Magnetofaba australis IT-1: one gene and its partner. The protein of the gene in region 1 interacts with the protein of each later gene in a pairwise test. Links are inferred from orthologs where the notes say so. Each region holds a gene or a part of one and is shown in the gene's direction. Other genes may lie near its edges. The genes, in order: ndk and MAIT1_RS04845.

Evidence for each region.
Region 2: the proteins of ndk (region 1) and MAIT1_RS04845 interact in binary tests that used the Escherichia coli proteins (3 or more experiments, as listed by UniProt). The link is inferred for Magnetofaba australis IT-1 from one-to-one orthologs.

What each region holds. Positions count from the first base shown.
Region 1 is NZ_LVJN01000020.1:900,881-913,328, reverse strand. Bases 1,254-4,109 are described here. They hold ndk (nucleoside-diphosphate kinase), read left to right. Parts: upstream 1,254-2,395; coding sequence 2,396-2,824; downstream 2,825-4,109. Other genes in these bases: rlmN (dual-specificity RNA methyltransferase RlmN), read left to right, coding at 3,107-4,109; MAIT1_RS16205 (hypothetical protein), read right to left, coding at 1,317-2,174; MAIT1_RS16210 (DUF411 domain-containing protein), read right to left, coding at 1,254-1,290. Also shown: MAIT1_RS16220 (glycerophosphodiester phosphodiesterase family protein), read right to left, coding at 1-261; MAIT1_RS16215 (STAS domain-containing protein), read left to right, coding at 407-745; more of MAIT1_RS16210, read right to left, coding at 781-1,253; more of rlmN, read left to right, coding at 4,110-4,174; MAIT1_RS16190 (VOC family protein), read left to right, coding at 4,204-4,593; MAIT1_RS16185 (IS110 family RNA-guided transposase), read left to right, coding at 4,923-5,966; thiosulfate oxidation carrier complex protein SoxZ, read right to left, coding at 6,446-6,781; MAIT1_RS16175 (thiosulfate oxidation carrier protein SoxY), read right to left, coding at 6,859-7,326; MAIT1_RS16170 (FCSD flavin-binding domain-containing protein), read right to left, coding at 7,506-8,786; MAIT1_RS16165 (c-type cytochrome), read right to left, coding at 8,832-9,476; MAIT1_RS16160 (DUF302 domain-containing protein), read right to left, coding at 9,647-10,339; MAIT1_RS16155 (NUDIX domain-containing protein), read right to left, coding at 10,591-11,031; MAIT1_RS16150 (YkgJ family cysteine cluster protein), read right to left, coding at 11,134-11,994; aprA (adenylyl-sulfate reductase subunit alpha), read right to left, coding at 12,094-12,448. UniProt on the Escherichia coli protein: Major role in the synthesis of nucleoside triphosphates other than ATP. The ATP gamma phosphate is transferred to the NDP beta phosphate via a ping-pong mechanism, using a phosphorylated active-site intermediate.
Region 2 is NZ_LVJN01000015.1:591,202-595,255, forward strand. Bases 1,311-4,054 are described here. They hold MAIT1_RS04845 (5-formyltetrahydrofolate cyclo-ligase), read left to right. Parts: upstream 1,311-2,242; coding sequence 2,243-2,866; downstream 2,867-4,054. Other genes in these bases: zapB (cell division protein ZapB), read left to right, coding at 1,311-1,816; rny (ribonuclease Y), read left to right, coding at 2,902-4,054. Also shown: MAIT1_RS04830 (glutamate synthase subunit beta), read left to right, coding at 1-1,060; more of zapB, read left to right, coding at 1,274-1,310. UniProt on the Escherichia coli protein: Involved in the removal of 5-formyltetrahydrofolate.

The sequences.
Region 1 (12,448 bases):
GCGCGGCTGACCATTGCGGCGCGGTTTGGCGTTGGCGCGCTGAATGCGCGGCCAATCGGCGTGATGCGCCAGCCGGTTCAAACCCACTGCGCGGCGCAGATTGCCGTCGTGCATCAGGAAGGGGACGCCATCGGCGCTGATCTGCACATCGAACTCTATCCAGCGCGCCCCGGCTTGCAGCGCAGCCTGCAATGATTCCGCGCTGTTATCGGCATGGAGACTGCTCTCGCCCCGATGCGCAACCAACTGTTCGCTCCGCATGTCGCCCCGCCTCCTGTGTATGCGGTTTACATAACCGCTTACCCATTAACACGAAAAAGCGCTTTCGTAACATCTGGAAGTTTGAATTATCAGGCATGATCATTGTACGATTTTGATCAAGTATGAATCCAGAGAGGTTGCCCCGGTGGAAATCCCAGAGGCCAAAATGGACATTCAGGTCACCAACGATCACCAGCTCACGCAGATTGCGCTGCGCGGCGAATTCGTCTACAGCACCATGCCGAGCTTCGTGCACCTGATCAAAAAGCTCCACGGCTCGGAGCGCTACTGCGTGGATCTGGGCAAAGCCACCCGCATCGACAGTTCCGGCATGGGCGCGCTGCTGTTGCTACGGGACCTGGTCGGCGAAGACCACACCCGGGTGGTGCTGTGCAACATGCAACCTCGAGTGCGACAGACGCTCATCAAGGCCAACTTCCACCGCCTATTCACCCTCAGTGACGCCTGCAAGTCGGCCGCATAACCCGCACCACGCTCCAAGCAGGACGCACAACACGCTTAATGGCGCGCATAGACGCCCGTCACCCCGTCCCGATCAAACGTCACCACCGCATAGCGCTCCGCCGCCACGCCCGGCGTCTCCATCCCCGGCGAGCCCATGGGCATGCCGGGCGCCGCCAGACCGCGCACCGCAGGGCGCTCGCGCAGCAGGCGTTTCACATCGGCGGCGGGCACATGCCCTTCAATCAGGTAATCCCCCACCTGCGCCGTGTGGCAGGAGGCCGCCGCATCGGGCACACCCAGCCGCTGCTTGACCGCATCCATATCCGCCACCGGACGCTCTTCAACGGTGAAGCCGTTTTCGCGCATATGCTGCGCCCAGGCGCCGCAGCAACCACAGGTGGGCGACTTGTACACCATGATCTGGGCGGCGGCCTGCGCCTCTGGCGCCGGCGCGCCGAACATCCGCACACCCAGCGCCAACGCCGCTGTCACCGCCACCAACGCGATGGCGATGACGCTGCGACGCCAAGCGGGTCCCGCTGCTTTGTGTGACGATGCCGCCATCGGCGCAAGCCCCCTCTTTTAGAGGATTAATAGAAACGCTGTCCGCCTGGCGCGGCATGCGGCGCTTGCGGCTTCTGCGCCGGAGCGCCGCCCTGGGCGGATTTTGTCGCAGGCGTGTAGTCAGCAGGCAATGTGAACAGCTCGGCCGGTTGCGCCCCCTCTTTGATATCGCTCACCATCAGCGTCACCGCGCCATTGGCTTCCGCCTTCACCGGCATGCGCAGCTTCACGTCCACCCATTGGGTCATCTCGCGGGATTTGCCATTAAACGCCGTCACCAGACGCCACTTCTCGGTCTCGCGGCCATTGAGCTGTTCAACCCCTTCCAACACCCGCGTCATCAACGGCCCGTTGGGAATCTCGCGCTGAATCACCACGCTGCGCGACGGATCCACCCACAGACGCATGGTCTGCTTGGCGCCGCGATCCATCATGGAGATCTCCCAGCGTTCGGCCTGCACGCCGCCCACCGCCTCGGGCTTTTTGGCTTTCACGCAGGTCACACCCTTCTTCGCAGCTTCCGCGCCGCACAGCGGATGCTTGGGGTCCGACGGCATCATGGCGCGGTCCGGGCGTGGCGGCATGGGGCCGTAGATCCCCTCCTGATACAGCTTGCGGTCCGGCGCCAGGGTCCAGATCTTCTTATTGGCCGCATCCAGAATCACCGCGCGCTGTTCGCCGCCCACCACGCCTTGGGCGCGCAGCTTCTCGTCGCCCACAAAGATCTGCCCGCTGGCGCTCTGCTTGGGGTTTTTGGGGCTGCTCATGGTGATCACGGCGGAAAAACTGCCGCCATACCACGAGGCGTCATCGTTGGCGCGGGCAACGCCCGGCAGCAGCGCCGCAACCATGAGCGCAGCCGATGTGATCTTTACGAATTGCATGAAAACTCTCCCCGGTGAACAATAGCGTGCAAGGGCGCGCCGCCGCCCTGGCGTAGAGGGCGGGCGTCTGCTACCCTGCCCACCTTTTTTATGCAGCGGCCTGACGAAATTTGGGACGCGCGCGCAATACGGGGATACAATCGTCCCGCGCCGCGTCAAAACTTCCGCCACGGGCTCGCGCGCAGAGCGATATCCTACCCCAGCTTCGAGGAGTTTGAAAGATGGCCGTTGAGCGCACCCTCTCCATGATCAAGCCCGACGCCGTGGCGAAAAACGTCATTGGCGAAATCTACAGCCGTTTTGAAAAGGCCGGTCTGCGCATCGTCGCCTCCAAAATGGTGCAACTGAGCGCCGAAGACGCCGGCAAATTCTACGCCGTGCACAAAGAGCGCCCCTTCTATAAAGATCTGTGCGACTTCATGTGCTCCGGCCCCATCATGGCGCAGGTGCTTGAGGGTGAAAACGCCATCGCCAAAAACCGTGAAGTGATGGGCGCCACCAACCCCAAAGAGGCCGCCGCCGGCACCATCCGCGCCGACTTCGCCGACTCCATCGACGCCAACGCCGTGCACGGCTCTGACGCCGCCGAGACCGCTGCGCAGGAGATCGCCTTCTTCTTCAACGCTTTCGAACTGTGCGACCGTCCGTAAATATGTGAAATATTGGGATGCTGAAAGATATCGAGGGCTCCGCCCTCGAGCTCCCAAGATCAACAGCCACACCGTGATTCGGGCCATCCATGGCCCTCACCCTGCGGGCTCGCTTCGCGAGTCCGATTCGGCTATCCTGCCGAATCGTGAGGCGCCGCCCCACACCCCGCTTAAGGGTCATGGACCCTTAAGAATCCCGACAAATCGCCTCTGGCGATTTGTCACATAGTCAGCGCAAGCTCTGCCTGCGTCACGCAAACATCTTTACCTCTTAGTTAATCCATGACTTCCACCGCCCCCGTCAGCTTGCACGCTTTGACCCGCCAGGAGATGGCCGATCTGTTCGTCTCCTGGGGCGAAAAACCCTACCGCGCCAAACAGGTGTGGTCGTGGCTCTACGTGCGCCTGGCCGAGAGCGTGGAGGAGATGAGCGATCTGTCCAAAACCTTCCGCGCGCAACTGGAAGCCGTGGCCGAGCCCCTGCGCCCGGCGGTGAGCGAACATCGCGTCTCTCAGGACGGTACGGAAAAGTGGCTGCTGGCCCTGGCCGACGGGCAGCAGATCGAAACCGTCTACATCCCCGAAGAGGGGCGCGGCACCCTGTGCGTCTCCTCCCAGGTGGGCTGCACCCTCTCCTGCCCCTTCTGCCATACCGGCGCACAAGGGTTCGCCCGCAACCTGACCACGGCGGAGATCGTGCAACAGGCGGTGTTCGCCCGCGCCGAACTGGCCAAGCGCGACAAGAAGCTCACCAACATCGTCCTCATGGGCATGGGCGAGCCGCTGTATAACTACGATAACGTCACCCAGGCGTGCCGTATCATCACCGATGATGCCGGTCTGGGCATCGGCACCCGCAAGCTCACCCTCTCCACCGCCGGATTGGTTCCGAAAATGGTCCAGGCGGGTCACGATCTGGGGGTCAATATGGCGGTGTCGCTACACGCCGTGCGTGACGAGCTGCGCGATGAACTGGTGCCCATCAATCGCAAATACAATCTGGCCGCGCTGCGTCAGGGCGCATTAGACTACCCGCTCAAGTCAGGCCGTCGCATCACCTGGGAGTATGTGATACTGGATGGGGTCAACGACAGCGACGCCGACGCCCACCTCTTCGCCCACTTCCTGCGCGGCATCCCCTCCAAGATCAATCTGATCCCGTTCAATCCCTGGCCCGGCGTACCCTATGCGCCCTCACCGCGCGCGCGTATTCTGGCGTTCCAGCACATACTCCATGAAGCGGGTTTTGTCACCGTCATCCGCGACTCCCGTGGAGAGGATATCCTGGCCGCCTGCGGCCAGCTCAAAGGCAGCGTGGAAGGGGCGCGGCGACGACCGCCATCGGAATAAAAACGCTTCGTCATACGGAGACGAAACTCATGCAGATTGAGCGGCTGGACCATCTGGTGCTCACCGTGGCGGACATCGACGTCACCGTAGCGTTCTATGTCTCCGTGCTGGGCATGCAAGCGATCACCTTCGGCGCTGGACGTCGCGCACTGACGTTTGGGCAGCAGAAGATCAATCTGCACCAGCACAACGCGGAGTTCGAACCCAAAGCCCTGACGCCGACCCCCGGCTCAGCGGATCTCTGCTTTCTCACCACCACCCCATTGGAGGAGGTGATTGCGCATCTGATGGACTTGAACATCGCCATTGAGGAGGGCCCCATCGGGCGCACCGGCGCGTGTGGTCCGCTCCTCTCCGTCTATCTCCGTGACCCTGACGGCAACCTGATTGAAATCAGCAATCAGACTGCCCCGGCTTGAACGTCGCTCAATCAGCGTCGCCAATCCAGCGTTACTTCACAGTCACTGCAATCCAGAATTGTACAGAGCGCCTAAATGTGTGCGTGACGCAGGTGAAGCTTGCGTTGACTATGGGCCGCCGACTGGTCGGCGGCGGGGTGATTCGGGCCATCCATGGCCCTCACCCTCCAGGCTCGCTAGCGCGAGTCCGATTCGGCAATCCTGCCGAATCGTCTGGGGTCCGCGACCCCAGCGGGTGTAATGGAATGGTCCGCTCCGCTACCCAAACGGCCTCGCAATGGGCCAAGATGGTGATGTGTTTTTCCATCTAAACGGAGTCGGAGCGGACCATGAGCAATCATATCGAAAACGGACAGGTACGGGTACTGGGGATTGATCTGGGCAAGAGCGTGTTTCAGTTGCATGGCGTCGATGCGCGCGGCAAGAGCGTTCTGAAACAGCGCTTGAAACGAGATAAGTTACTGGAGTTCATGGCGCAACTGCCGCCGTGCCTGGTGGGGATGGAAGCCAGTAGCGGCGCGCATCACTGGGCGCGGAAATTTCAGGGATATGGGCATGAAGTGCGTTTGATGGCGCCGCAATATGTGAAGCCCTACGTGAAGCGGCACAAGAACGACAGCGTGGACGCTGAGGCGATATGTGAAGCGGTACAGCGTCCGAATATGCGTTTTGTGGGGATCAAAAGCGTTGCCCAGCAAGAAATTCTAGCGTTGCATCGGGTGCGCAGTCTGGCGGTGAAGAACCGCACGGCGTTGGTGAACCAGATTCGCGGACTGCTTGCCGAGTATGGGATTGTCTTTCCCAAGAGCATCAAGCAGGCGCGGCGGGCGATTGTGCTGATTTTGAGTGATGAGAGCTCGGAAATGAGCGCCAATTTTCGCGTAATTCTGGAGGATGAGCGCGATGAGCTGGCGCATTTGGATGAGCGCATCGGCAAATATGAGCGTGAGATTGAGGCGCTGGCCAAGGCGGAGCCGCAGTGTCGATTGCTGATGACGATCCCGGGAGTGGGACCGATCACGGCGACGGCGCTGTTGGCGTCGGTGGGGGATGTGCGGGCGTTTAAGAATGGCCGGGAGCTGTCGGCATGGATAGGGTTGGTTCCAAATCAGCACTCCACAGGGGGCAAGGCGTGGCTGACGGGGATCAGCAAGCGGGGAAACGGTTATCTTCGCACCCTGTTGATTCATGGGGCGCGGGCGGCTTTGCGCGTGTGTGAAAACAAGCCGGATCGCCGCAGCCAATGGGTGGTGTCGGTGTCGGAACGCCGCGGCGCGAATAAAGCGGTGGTGGCGCTGGCCAACCGCATGGCGCGCAGCGCGTGGGCGATGCTGGTGAAGCAGGAGGCCTATGGGGCCAGCGCCGCTGTGTAGAGAGAGCGCAATACAACTCTAAAAGAAAAACAGGCCGATAAGGAAAGAGAAAGAGATCCCACCAGCCAGGTTGCGAGAGAGAGTCGAGATTGATGGCGTGAAACGGCATAGCCCTGCGTGGTCAAGAACCTGTTTCGCCCAAGGGCCCATAGAGGCCGAGGGTGTGTTGAGGAGGGCCACGCGCAAATTCCATCAGGGCCAGAGGGCGACAAGCCCCTCATCAACAGGCCGGATACATGGGCGCGACTAAGCCTCACACATCAGTGGACATTTTCTCTTGCCGTGGCGGAGCGGACCATACATGGGCGGAGCCCACGGTTTGATTTTTTGGAGCTCGAGGGCAAAGCCCTCGATATCTTCCAAATCAAAAGTCAGATTTTGGCTTCCCATGTTGATTAAGCCCAACAAAAAAGGGCCAACCCACAGGTTGGCCCTCTTACACTCCAGTTGCAGCAGAACAGGCCCGCTGCAAGCGCAGATCAGGAGACGGTCAGGCTGGCCGACTCGCTCCACTCACCGCCCTTGTTGTCCTTCCAGGTCACTTTCACATCGCCGGTGGCGCTGGCCTTCATATCGAAGGAGAAGAACGGGTTTTTGGAGACGCCGCCGGTCCAATCCGCCGACAGAATCTTCTTCCCCAGATACTCCGCTTCAAACAGCACAATGTGGTGCGCCGGGATCAGATCACCGGTGGCGGAGTCCTTGCGCAGACCACTCTCCATGGGGTGTTTGATCATGGTTTTGATGGTGACGATGGAGTCTTTGGCCACCGGTTTGCGCGGACCGCGCACTTTGGGATTGCCGATATTCGCCATATTATTCGCTCCTTACCGCAGGCTCGCCGGACAGTGGCGTCGCCGCGTCATGTTCTTGGATCGCTTAACCGCGCAGATCAACCAGCGCAACCGCCAGCCGCCACTTCCACATGCTTGCTGGTCTGGATCAGCTTGCCGGTGTTGCTCTTGGCCACCACGCGCACCGGCGAGGGTTTGGCCATTTTGATGCGCAGCTCAAAGTTCACCGTACCGGTCTCCGGGGTGAAGCGGAACTTGGCCACCAACGGCTTGGGGTTGTTATCAACAAACACGCCCAGGGATTCAATGTAGTTGCCCGGCTCCATGGGGTGATCCACAGAGATGGGAATCCGCACCAGACCGCCATTTTCGGCTTTGTCGGGCGCGCCCAGGGCGATGCTGCCGGTCCCGGCGGGTCCCGTGCCCATCTCCTTGGCGACCAGATCGGCAATCGCATCGGCGCGGGCCGGAGAGGACGCGCCCAGCATGGCTGCGCCAACTCCCACGCTCCCCATCACCCCAAACAGGCTGCGACGGGTCAAACCGGATTTCATCGATTCAGACATAGCGCTCTCCATAAGCATCGCGCGTCGCTTCGACGCCCTCGTCGTTGCGCGCGGCGGGTCAATCATCTGGTGATGGCTAACAAACTAAAGAATGGCTCAACTCACTGCTCTTCCCGGGTAATGCCGGGAAAAATCGCGGGGCCTTGCGGCCCCGCGAAATCCAAATCTCAAAACAGCGGTTAGGCGAACGTATCGTTCATGATCGCCTGATACCAGCTCTCGGCATAGAGGGCTTCCTGATGACGGAAAGCGGGAGTCGCTTCCATCGGCGAAAGACCGCCCGACAGCTTGGTGATTTTGCCATCCTTGAGGGTGGAGACCAGAGCCACGGAGATGCCGTAGTTGGGCGCCAGGATGCTGTAGCAGGTGTTGACGTAGGTGGGCATGGGAGCCGGTTTGCCTTGCAGCGAAGCGATGATGGCCGCAGCGGCCACTTTGGCTTCGGAGTTGGCGGCGTAGCCGGACTTGGGCAGGCCCGCAGCGGCGGAGGAGTCGCCGATCACGTAAACATCTTTGGCCATGGTCGACTCAAAGGTCTTGAAGTCGATGGGGCACCAGCCCTTGTCATTGGCCACGCCCGCCAGGAAGGCCACTTTACCGGCCTTTTGCGGCGGAATCACGTTGACCACATCGGCCTTGAACTCATCCATCTCAGTGTAGACGGTGTTGGTTTTGGGGTCAACGCGGGTCACTTTGCCGCCTTCACCGGCGGGCACCCACTCCAGATATTTGCCTTTATAGCCCAGTTTCTCCCAGCCGCTCTGGAACAGGCCGAACTTGGAGAACTTGTCCTTGGGATCGAGCACGATCAGCTTGGACTTGGGCTTTTTGGTTTTGAAGTAGTGGGCGATGAGGCTGGCGCGCTCATAGGGCCCGGGAGGGCAACGGAACGGGTTGGGGGGAGCCACCAACACCATGGTGCCGCCATCTTTCATGGCGTCGATCTGATCACGCAGAATAGCGGTCTGAGGACCGGCTTTCCAGGCGTGGGTCATGGTTTTGGTGGCGGCTTCGTCATAGCCCTCAATGGCGTCATAATTGAAGGAGACGCCCGGGGAGAGCACCAGCTTGTCATAGGAGAACACGCCGCCAGCGGTGGTGACCTTCTTGGCGCCGGTATCCACGCCGGTCACGGTCTCATGCACCACGGTGATGCCGTGCTTCTTCAGACCTTCGTAGCCCCACTTCTGCACTTCCAGGTCACGCATGCCCACCAACACGGGGTTGGACAGCGGGCAGGAGTAGTAGTGCTTGTTCTGCTCAATGAGGATCACCGACACATTGGGGTCGGCTTTTTTAATGTATTTGGCCGCGGTCGCGCCGCCGTAGCCGCCGCCCACCACGATCACCTGGGCTTTGTTGCCCGCAATGCTGGGGCTCGCAGCGCCACAACCGGCCAGGCCCACCGCGGCGACGCCGCCAGCGGCTTTGACAAAACTCCGACGAGTCAATTTAGACATACTATTTGCCTCCTGATACGTATTCGAGTGTCGCTTGCAGCGCGATTACTTGTTCGCGGCCCAGAAGTGGGAGATGGCTTCCAGCTCTTTGGCGCTGGCTTTATCCATCCGCTTCTTCATCTTCTTGGGCTGGGGCATTTTCAGAGCCTCATCCTTGTAGTCTTCCATTTTGAACAGAAGATAGTCCAGATGCTGCCCAGCGACGCGAGGCATGTCGTCTTCGGTGCTCTTGCCACCATCTTCGTGGCACTTGGTGCACTTCATCTCTTTGGCCAGCTTCTCGCCTTCGGCGGCCAGAGCGGGCTTGACCATGGCGATGGTCTCGCCGGTCTTCATCGCAAGTTTGGGGTTCTCGGCGCCGCCGGTCCATTTCCAGCCCGCCACCGCTTTGGAGAGGGCTTCGATCTCGGCGTCGGAGTAGCCTTTGGCGATACGGCCCATGATGGTGCTGTAACGCTCGCCGGAACGGAACTCTTTCATCACCGGGATCAGGTAGTTGGCGGGTTGACCGGCGATGTTGGGCATGGCCGGGCCATTGGCCATGCCGTCGGTGCCGTGACAACCGGCGCAGGTGTTAGCCATAGCCAGACCCGAGGCCATGTCGGCCCGCGCCTCATCGGCGTTCATCGCCACCCCTCCAGCGATCATTGCGCCGGCCACAGCCAGCAGGGATTTCTTGTTCAGATGCATCTCTCCCTCCCAATAAGGAAAATTCTCAAAAGGTTTTGGCCTTGGCCAGCGCGGCCCATTTCCATCGCGCTCTCCGCAACCATAACTTGATCCGCTGTTGTCCACGCATGTTCGGATCAAGGCGCTACATACAATCAATTTTGGGCGCTCCCCAGCGCCCGGCGGCGAGATTAGAAATCGCCGCGCGCCGCGCCTTCCATCATCTCCCAAATGACGTTGCGCACGCGCAGAGCCTCCTTCTTGAGTTCCGGCGGCAGCGGCTTGCCGCCATGAATCATCATGTCCAGATTCATGGAGACCAGACGCAGCTTGCCGTCCTTGCCTTCTATCACGGCAATGCGGCACGGCATGAAGCCGGTGTAGGCGTCGCGATAGTCGGCCATCATGGCGCCCACGCGGGCGTCACAGAAGGAGAGGAAATTGACGTAACGGAAATCTTTATTGGTAACCGCTTTCACCTGCTTATAGAACGGCGCTTCGCCCACAAACAGGAAGTTGCGCGAAGAGGCCAGGCTCTTAAGCGACTCCACCACGTCGTCGGGAGAGAGGCCTTCGTCCACCTCTTTCACCCACATCATGGCCACGCCCGGATCGCCGGTCGACAGCAGACGGTCGGCAAAACCGGCGTACATATCCAGCGCGCCCTCTTCAAACTCAGCGAACTTGTCGGCGTGCTTCTCCAGGATCGGCGCGAACTTCTCCATCGCCGGACCGGCTTTGGCCATCAGCGGCGCCAGCTTCTCCATCTGCGGGGCCATCTGCTGGGCCACGCCGAACATGGCGCCATACTTTTGATACATATAACCGCCACAAATCACGGCGACCAAGCCGATGATCGCCAATAAATTCCGAATCAACCCCATTGAACCCTCTCTTGCGACAACGCCCGCGGGGGGCTTTTTTCGTCTCAGACCGCGCCGCAGCGCCGTCGACTCTGTATTAGAATCTCATAATATTAAACGAAAAATTCGGGTTATACTGCCCCATTGTTCCCATCTATTTCAAGCAGGAATTCTCTCCCCTCACACGCCGTCCGCCGCCCGTGTGACAGAATTGTAAAAATTAGAGGGAATAAGCCGCTGTATTCATTGATTCATGGGCCGATATGTTTTTTTTACAGCCAGGGCTGGTGAATCAGGCCCAAATGATCAACGGCGCCAGACTTTTGCAGCGCCCACAGTTGCAACAAATCCGCAGGGGTGGCGGGGTAGAACGCCGCGTCCGCCAGCGACTCGGCGTCCATCCACAACCACCCCAGGGCGCTGGTCTCCTGGGGGTTTAAATGCGGTTCAATTGGTCCCTGAGCCGTCACAGCAAAAACCATATGCAGCACATCGCGGCCATTGGCGTTGGTCTGCAGCGTCGCCAGCAGAGCGCCGACCTCCACGCGCAGGCCCAACTCTTCGAGAAACTCCCGCTCAAGACAGTCGCGGGCCTCCTCGCCAGCCTCCAGATTGCCGCCGGGCAGATTGAAACGCTCCTGACCGCCATACTCATAGCGCATGGCCAGAAGCCGCCCAGCCTCCACCAATACGCCACAGGGGCGAATAATCATGACTTGACCTCAAAAAAGGGGGATGACGCTCTGCGCCCTGGGATTGGCGGCTGGCCGGGCGGAGGGCGACGCCTCACACCCGGCCAGCGCTCTGAAAGACAGTTAGGCGTCGCCCTCCGACTCAGGCTGCTCCTGGTCGCCGAACAACGCGCCATTGAGCCACTGGAAGGCGAATTCCATCAGCGCCTCGTCGTTGTGCCGAATACGCGCCTCGGTATCGGGGTCCAACTGATAGCGCGACAGGAAGGAGGATTGAAACACAAACTTGCGGAACTCCGCTGGATTGGCGCCTGCGGTAAAGAACAGCTCCAGCAGACCTTGCAGCCCGCTCGACAGCTCCCCTTCCTGCCCACGGCGGCGCACGATGATATCCATCCAGCCCTGATTGCGCGCATCGTAGCCATCGGCGCCCTGGTCCTTGCGCCATTCGGCCACCGTCCACTGGCCCGGCTCTTGATGACCTTGGCAGAACGTCTCGTGAATCACCACCGACTCGGGTTTGGAATGGGCGTCATCTTTATGCGTCAGCGCCATACACACCGGATAGTTGCGGCAGGCCGCCGGTCGGTCGCTATAGACAGAGCAGCCGGCGTCGCTGTTGAACGGACAGCGCCCGCTCTCCGGATCCATGCGGATGATGACGATGGGCAGCTTGCCTTTGGGCAGGGTCATGGGGGTGGCGTAGTCGTGCAGAAAGGTCTCGGCGTCGACTTCCAATCGGTTGCGCAGTCGCACCATATCGTAAGGCGTGAGCACAATCTCGATATTCTTGCAGCATTCGTTGAAACAACTGACCCCGGGGTGGCAGCCAAACTGGAAGCGATCATCGGCGCCCAGCTTGGTGGGGTGCAGCAGCTCGAGCAACTCCGCGGGCATGGCGTGCAGCTCTTCATCCAGCATATTCAGACGCGCACGCTCATGGAGGTGGTCGGGATCCGGTTTGCTCTTGTCTGCATTGGACATGCTCGCCTCGCTTGTCACACTCGCCCCGCTCTGCGGAACAAGCATCAGGGTTGGGCTTTTGGGGCGCGTTCGGCGCGCCCACGATTGCGCGCGCCAGGATCACAGGCTCTTGGGAATCAGATCCTGGTGCGCCTTCTGGAAGCAGCGCCACTCGCCGGTCGTCGGATCGATCTTCGAGTTGACGAAGCACTTCCAGTTATGCTCATCGATGAAGTTGTGGTCCATATTATAATAGAAACCGGGGTATCGCGTCTCCTTGCGATAGAGCATATGGCGCGCATGGGCCTCACCCACCAGAATGCGATGGGTGGTCTCCCAGGCGCGCATCAGTTCATGCAGATCCTTGGCCCGCACCCGCCGCGCATCCTCTTTGAGGAGCTGTAGCTTGTCGATGGCGGTGCGCATCATCTGGTCATTGACGCAATATTGGGTGGAGACTCCGCCCACGTACTCA
Region 2 (4,054 bases), on another replicon or contig:
GCGTGGTCTGTGTGAACCGCAGCCGCCCAAAACCAAAACCGGCAAGTCGGTGGCGGTGGTGGGCTCCGGCCCGGCGGGCATGGCGGCGGCGCAGCAGCTCACCCGCGCTGGGCATGACGTCACCCTGTTCGAAAAGAACGAGGCGGTGGGCGGTCTGTTGCGCTTCGGCATCCCCGACTTCAAGCTGGAGAAGACGGTCATCGATCGGCGTCTCAAGCAGATGACCGCCGAAGGGCTGACCATCAAAACCGGCGTGAAGGTGGGGACCGACATCACGGTGGCGGATCTGCGCAAGCAGTTCGACGCCGTGCTGCTCACCGGCGGCTCCGAACAGCCGCGCGATCTGCCGATTCCCGGGCGCGAACTCCAGGGCATTCACGTGGCCATGCAGTTCCTCACCCAGGAGAACCGCCGCGTGGCGGGGGCGACCTTCTCGGCGGAGGAGACCATCTCCGCCAAAGACAAGCATGTGGTGGTGATTGGCGGCGGCGACACCGGTTCCGACTGCGTGGGCACCTCCAACCGCCATGGCGCGGCCAGCGTGACTCAGCTGGAGCTGCTGCCCAAGCCGCCCAAGGAGCGCGCCGACAGCACGCCGTGGCCGCTGTGGCCGCAGATGCTGCGCACCTCCACCTCCCATGACGAGGGCTGCGAGCGCATGTGGAGCATCCTCACCAAGTCCTTTGAGGGCGAGGATGGTCAGGTTAAGCGCATCAATTGCGTGCGTCTGAAGTGGGTGGAGCGTGAAGATGGCGGCCGCCCGGAGATGGTGGAGATCCCCGGCAGCGAGTTCGTGCTGGAGGCGGATCTGGTGCTGTTGGCCATGGGCTTCCTGCACCCGGTGCACGACGCGTTGATCAAGGATCTGAATGTGGATCTGGACCCGCGCGGCAACGTGCAGGTGGGCGCGGACTTCATGACCAGCGAGGCGGGGGTGTTCGCCGCCGGCGACATGGCCACCGGTCAATCCCTGGTGCTCAAGGCCATTGACGGCGGGCGCAAAGCCGCCGCCAGCGTCGACGCGTGGTTGCGCGGCGGCGTTTCGGTGCTGACCAACTGACGCAAACCGTTCAGGTTTTTGTTTCTGCGCGCCCCGGCTGGGCTTCTGGCCGGGGCGCGCTTTATTTTGCTCCCCGTCGCGCGTGCTTGACGACGGCGACGGGCCACTTTACAATCAACTTAACAGCTAAGAAAAAAGCCGGGCGGGCCAAGGCGTTAGCTCATGAACGTCGATGCTTGCGCGCGCGGATCGCCGCATGATCGGGGAGGGGTTGTGAACCAGGAGTTCGGCGCCGAGGGCGCGTATAGTGACGAGCCTCAAGCTGATGCTTTCCGTCAGGAGGATCTCCCGGCGCAAGAGCAGGCCGAAGAGCCGGTGGTGATGCAAACCGAGGCTCCGCTTGAGGCCATGGGCGAAGCGGCTGATGACGGGTGGGATGACGACGCGTCTACAGACGAAGCCGGGGAGGCTGACGATGGAGCGGAGGTCGAGCCTGTTCAGGCTGAACCTGAGTTGGCTCCGGCGGCGCCGCAACCCGCTGATGCGGCGCCGGTGGCTGAGTCTGCCGTGTTGAGCGACCCCCTGCAGGCGCTGGAGCAGCGTTGGACGCAGGTGGCCGAACGGGTGGAGAAGTTGAAACAGGAGAATCGCGCGCTCAAGGCCTCAGTGGCCGAGCGCGAAGCGCAGTTGGCCAAGTTGGCCGAAGGCTATACGCGGGTGAAGGCGAAGGTGGAGGAGCTGCAGCAGGAGCGTGCGCAGACCCTCGGACGCCTGGAAAATTTGGTTACCCGCGTCAAAGGGTTGGATCGCGATTGAATTTCTGCTCGCCAGAGCGCAAAATGGCGAACAGACGGCGCCCAAGTGAATTGAGTAAGACGAAGTCGGTCGAAATCCTTGGCGCTGGATGGTCAGTGATAACGCACGGCGGTTTGTTTCGCGGCGTGCGATGAGTTGAGATGGTGGAGCGCCATCAAGCGGTTAACGTTGGGATGGAGTCGGCGTGGCGCCGACTCCGTCGCCGACGAGCAGGAGCATCATGTTCCCCTGCGGTGTGCGTCAGGAGCGCAGACTTCCTGAGCCGATACTTTTGAGCCCAAGGAGGGCCGCACTGGTCGTGGAGTGAAAGCCCCTTGTCGGGCTTACCAGAAGCGATCATCCGGTCGTCCGCACTTATGTGACGGGTTCAAGAAGTTGCCCTTCAACGGCATCTGCGGGGGATTAACGCGCAAGCGAGTTGGCACGATGGAGCAAGCCCGCGCCAAACAGCGCTTGCGCGCAACGTTGCGACAGAGCCGCCTGGCTTTGTCGGCGGAACAAAGGGAGGCGGGCAGTCGCGCCATAGCGGCGCATGCCCGCGCCCTGCCTGCCTACGCCTCAGCCCGCTCCGTGGCTCTGTACTGCGCCATTCATGGCGAAGTCGACCTCCTCAGTCTCATCGCTGAAAATGACGACCCTGCGCGGCGATTCTATCTGCCGTGGGTGCAGGCGGACGGTCAGTCCCTGGCGTTTGCGCCTTTTGCATGCGGCGACGCGCTGCGCGCGGGCGCGTTTGGCGTGTCTGAGCCTGTGGAGCGCGCCAATTCGCTCAGTGGCGCAGCGTTGACGCAATTTGACGTGTTGTTTTTGCCGCTCCTAGGGTTTGACGCTTTTGGGGGGCGGTTGGGTTACGGCGGCGGCTACTATGATCGTGCATTGTCGCATATTGTGCGACGCGATCAGGGCGGACCGCTGGTGATAGGCGTGGCGTTTGAACGCCAACGGGTCGAGCGTTTGCCGCTTGAACCGCACGACATCCGCTTGGATGGCGTGGTGACTGAGAGTGGAATCCACTGGGCATCCCCCGCGTCGATTCCGCATACATACTGATATCGTGCGCACGCGCGCGTTGCGAGAGAGACTCCATGGACATAATCAGCCTGATTGTTGGATTGGCCGCAGGGGGCGGCGTCGGCTACTTCCTGCTTGTGAACTATCGTAAACAGCAGGAACAAGCGGTTTGTGAGCGTCAGGCGCGCGCCGATATGGCGCTGAAAACCGCTGAAGAGAAGATGGAGGCCGCCGCGCGCGAAGCGGAGTTGCAGGCCAAGGCCGAGCGCATTCGTCTGCGCGAAGAGTTGGAGGCGCAGTTCCAGGAGCGCAAGGGCGAGTTGGATGATCAGAAGCGCCGCCTGGATAAGCGCGAAGATCAGTTGGATCGCAAATCCGCGCAGTTGGATGATCGCGAATCGCAGCAGGAGTCGCGTCGTCAGCAGGTGGAGCAACAGAGCGCCGAGGCGGCGGCCAGCAAGGAGCGTTTCGAGGCTCTGGCCAAAGAGCGTCAGGCGGAGTTGGAGCGGGTGGCGCAGCTGACCTCGGAAGAGGCGCGGGCGACGTTGATCCAGGAGTTGGAGGATGAAGCGCGGCGCGAAGCCGGGCGCATGCTCAAGTCCATCGAAGAGGACGCCAAGGGCAATGCGCAGAAGAAGGCGCAGGAGGTGATGGCGACGGCCATTCAGCGCTTTGCCGGGGAATTTGTCGCCGACCGCACGGTGTCGGTGGTGCAGATCCCCAATGACGACATCAAAGGGCGCATTATCGGTCGCGAGGGGCGCAACATTCGTGCGCTGGAAGCGGCCACCGGCTGTGATCTGATCATCGACGACACCCCCGAGGCGGTGGTGGTTTCCGGGTTCAATCCGGTGCGCAGGCAGATCGCCAAGCGCGCGTTGGAGGAGCTGGTGGGGGATGGTCGGATTCACCCGGCGCGCATTGAAGAGGTGGTGAAAAAGGCCAAGAAGGCGGTGAATCAGGAGATTAAGGAGGCGGGCGAGCAGGCGGTGATCGACGCCGGTTTGAATGCGCTGCACCCTGAGTTGATCAAGGTGTTGGGCGCGCTCAAATTCCGCACCTCCTACACGCAGAATGTGTTGGCCCACTCGGTGGAGGTGGCGCACTTCGCTGGGGCCATGGCCGACGAGATGGGGTTGGACTCCAAATTGGCGCGGCGTTGTGGTTTGCTGCACGACATCGGCAAGGCGGTGGACCATGACACTCCGGGCTCCCATGCGGTGCTGG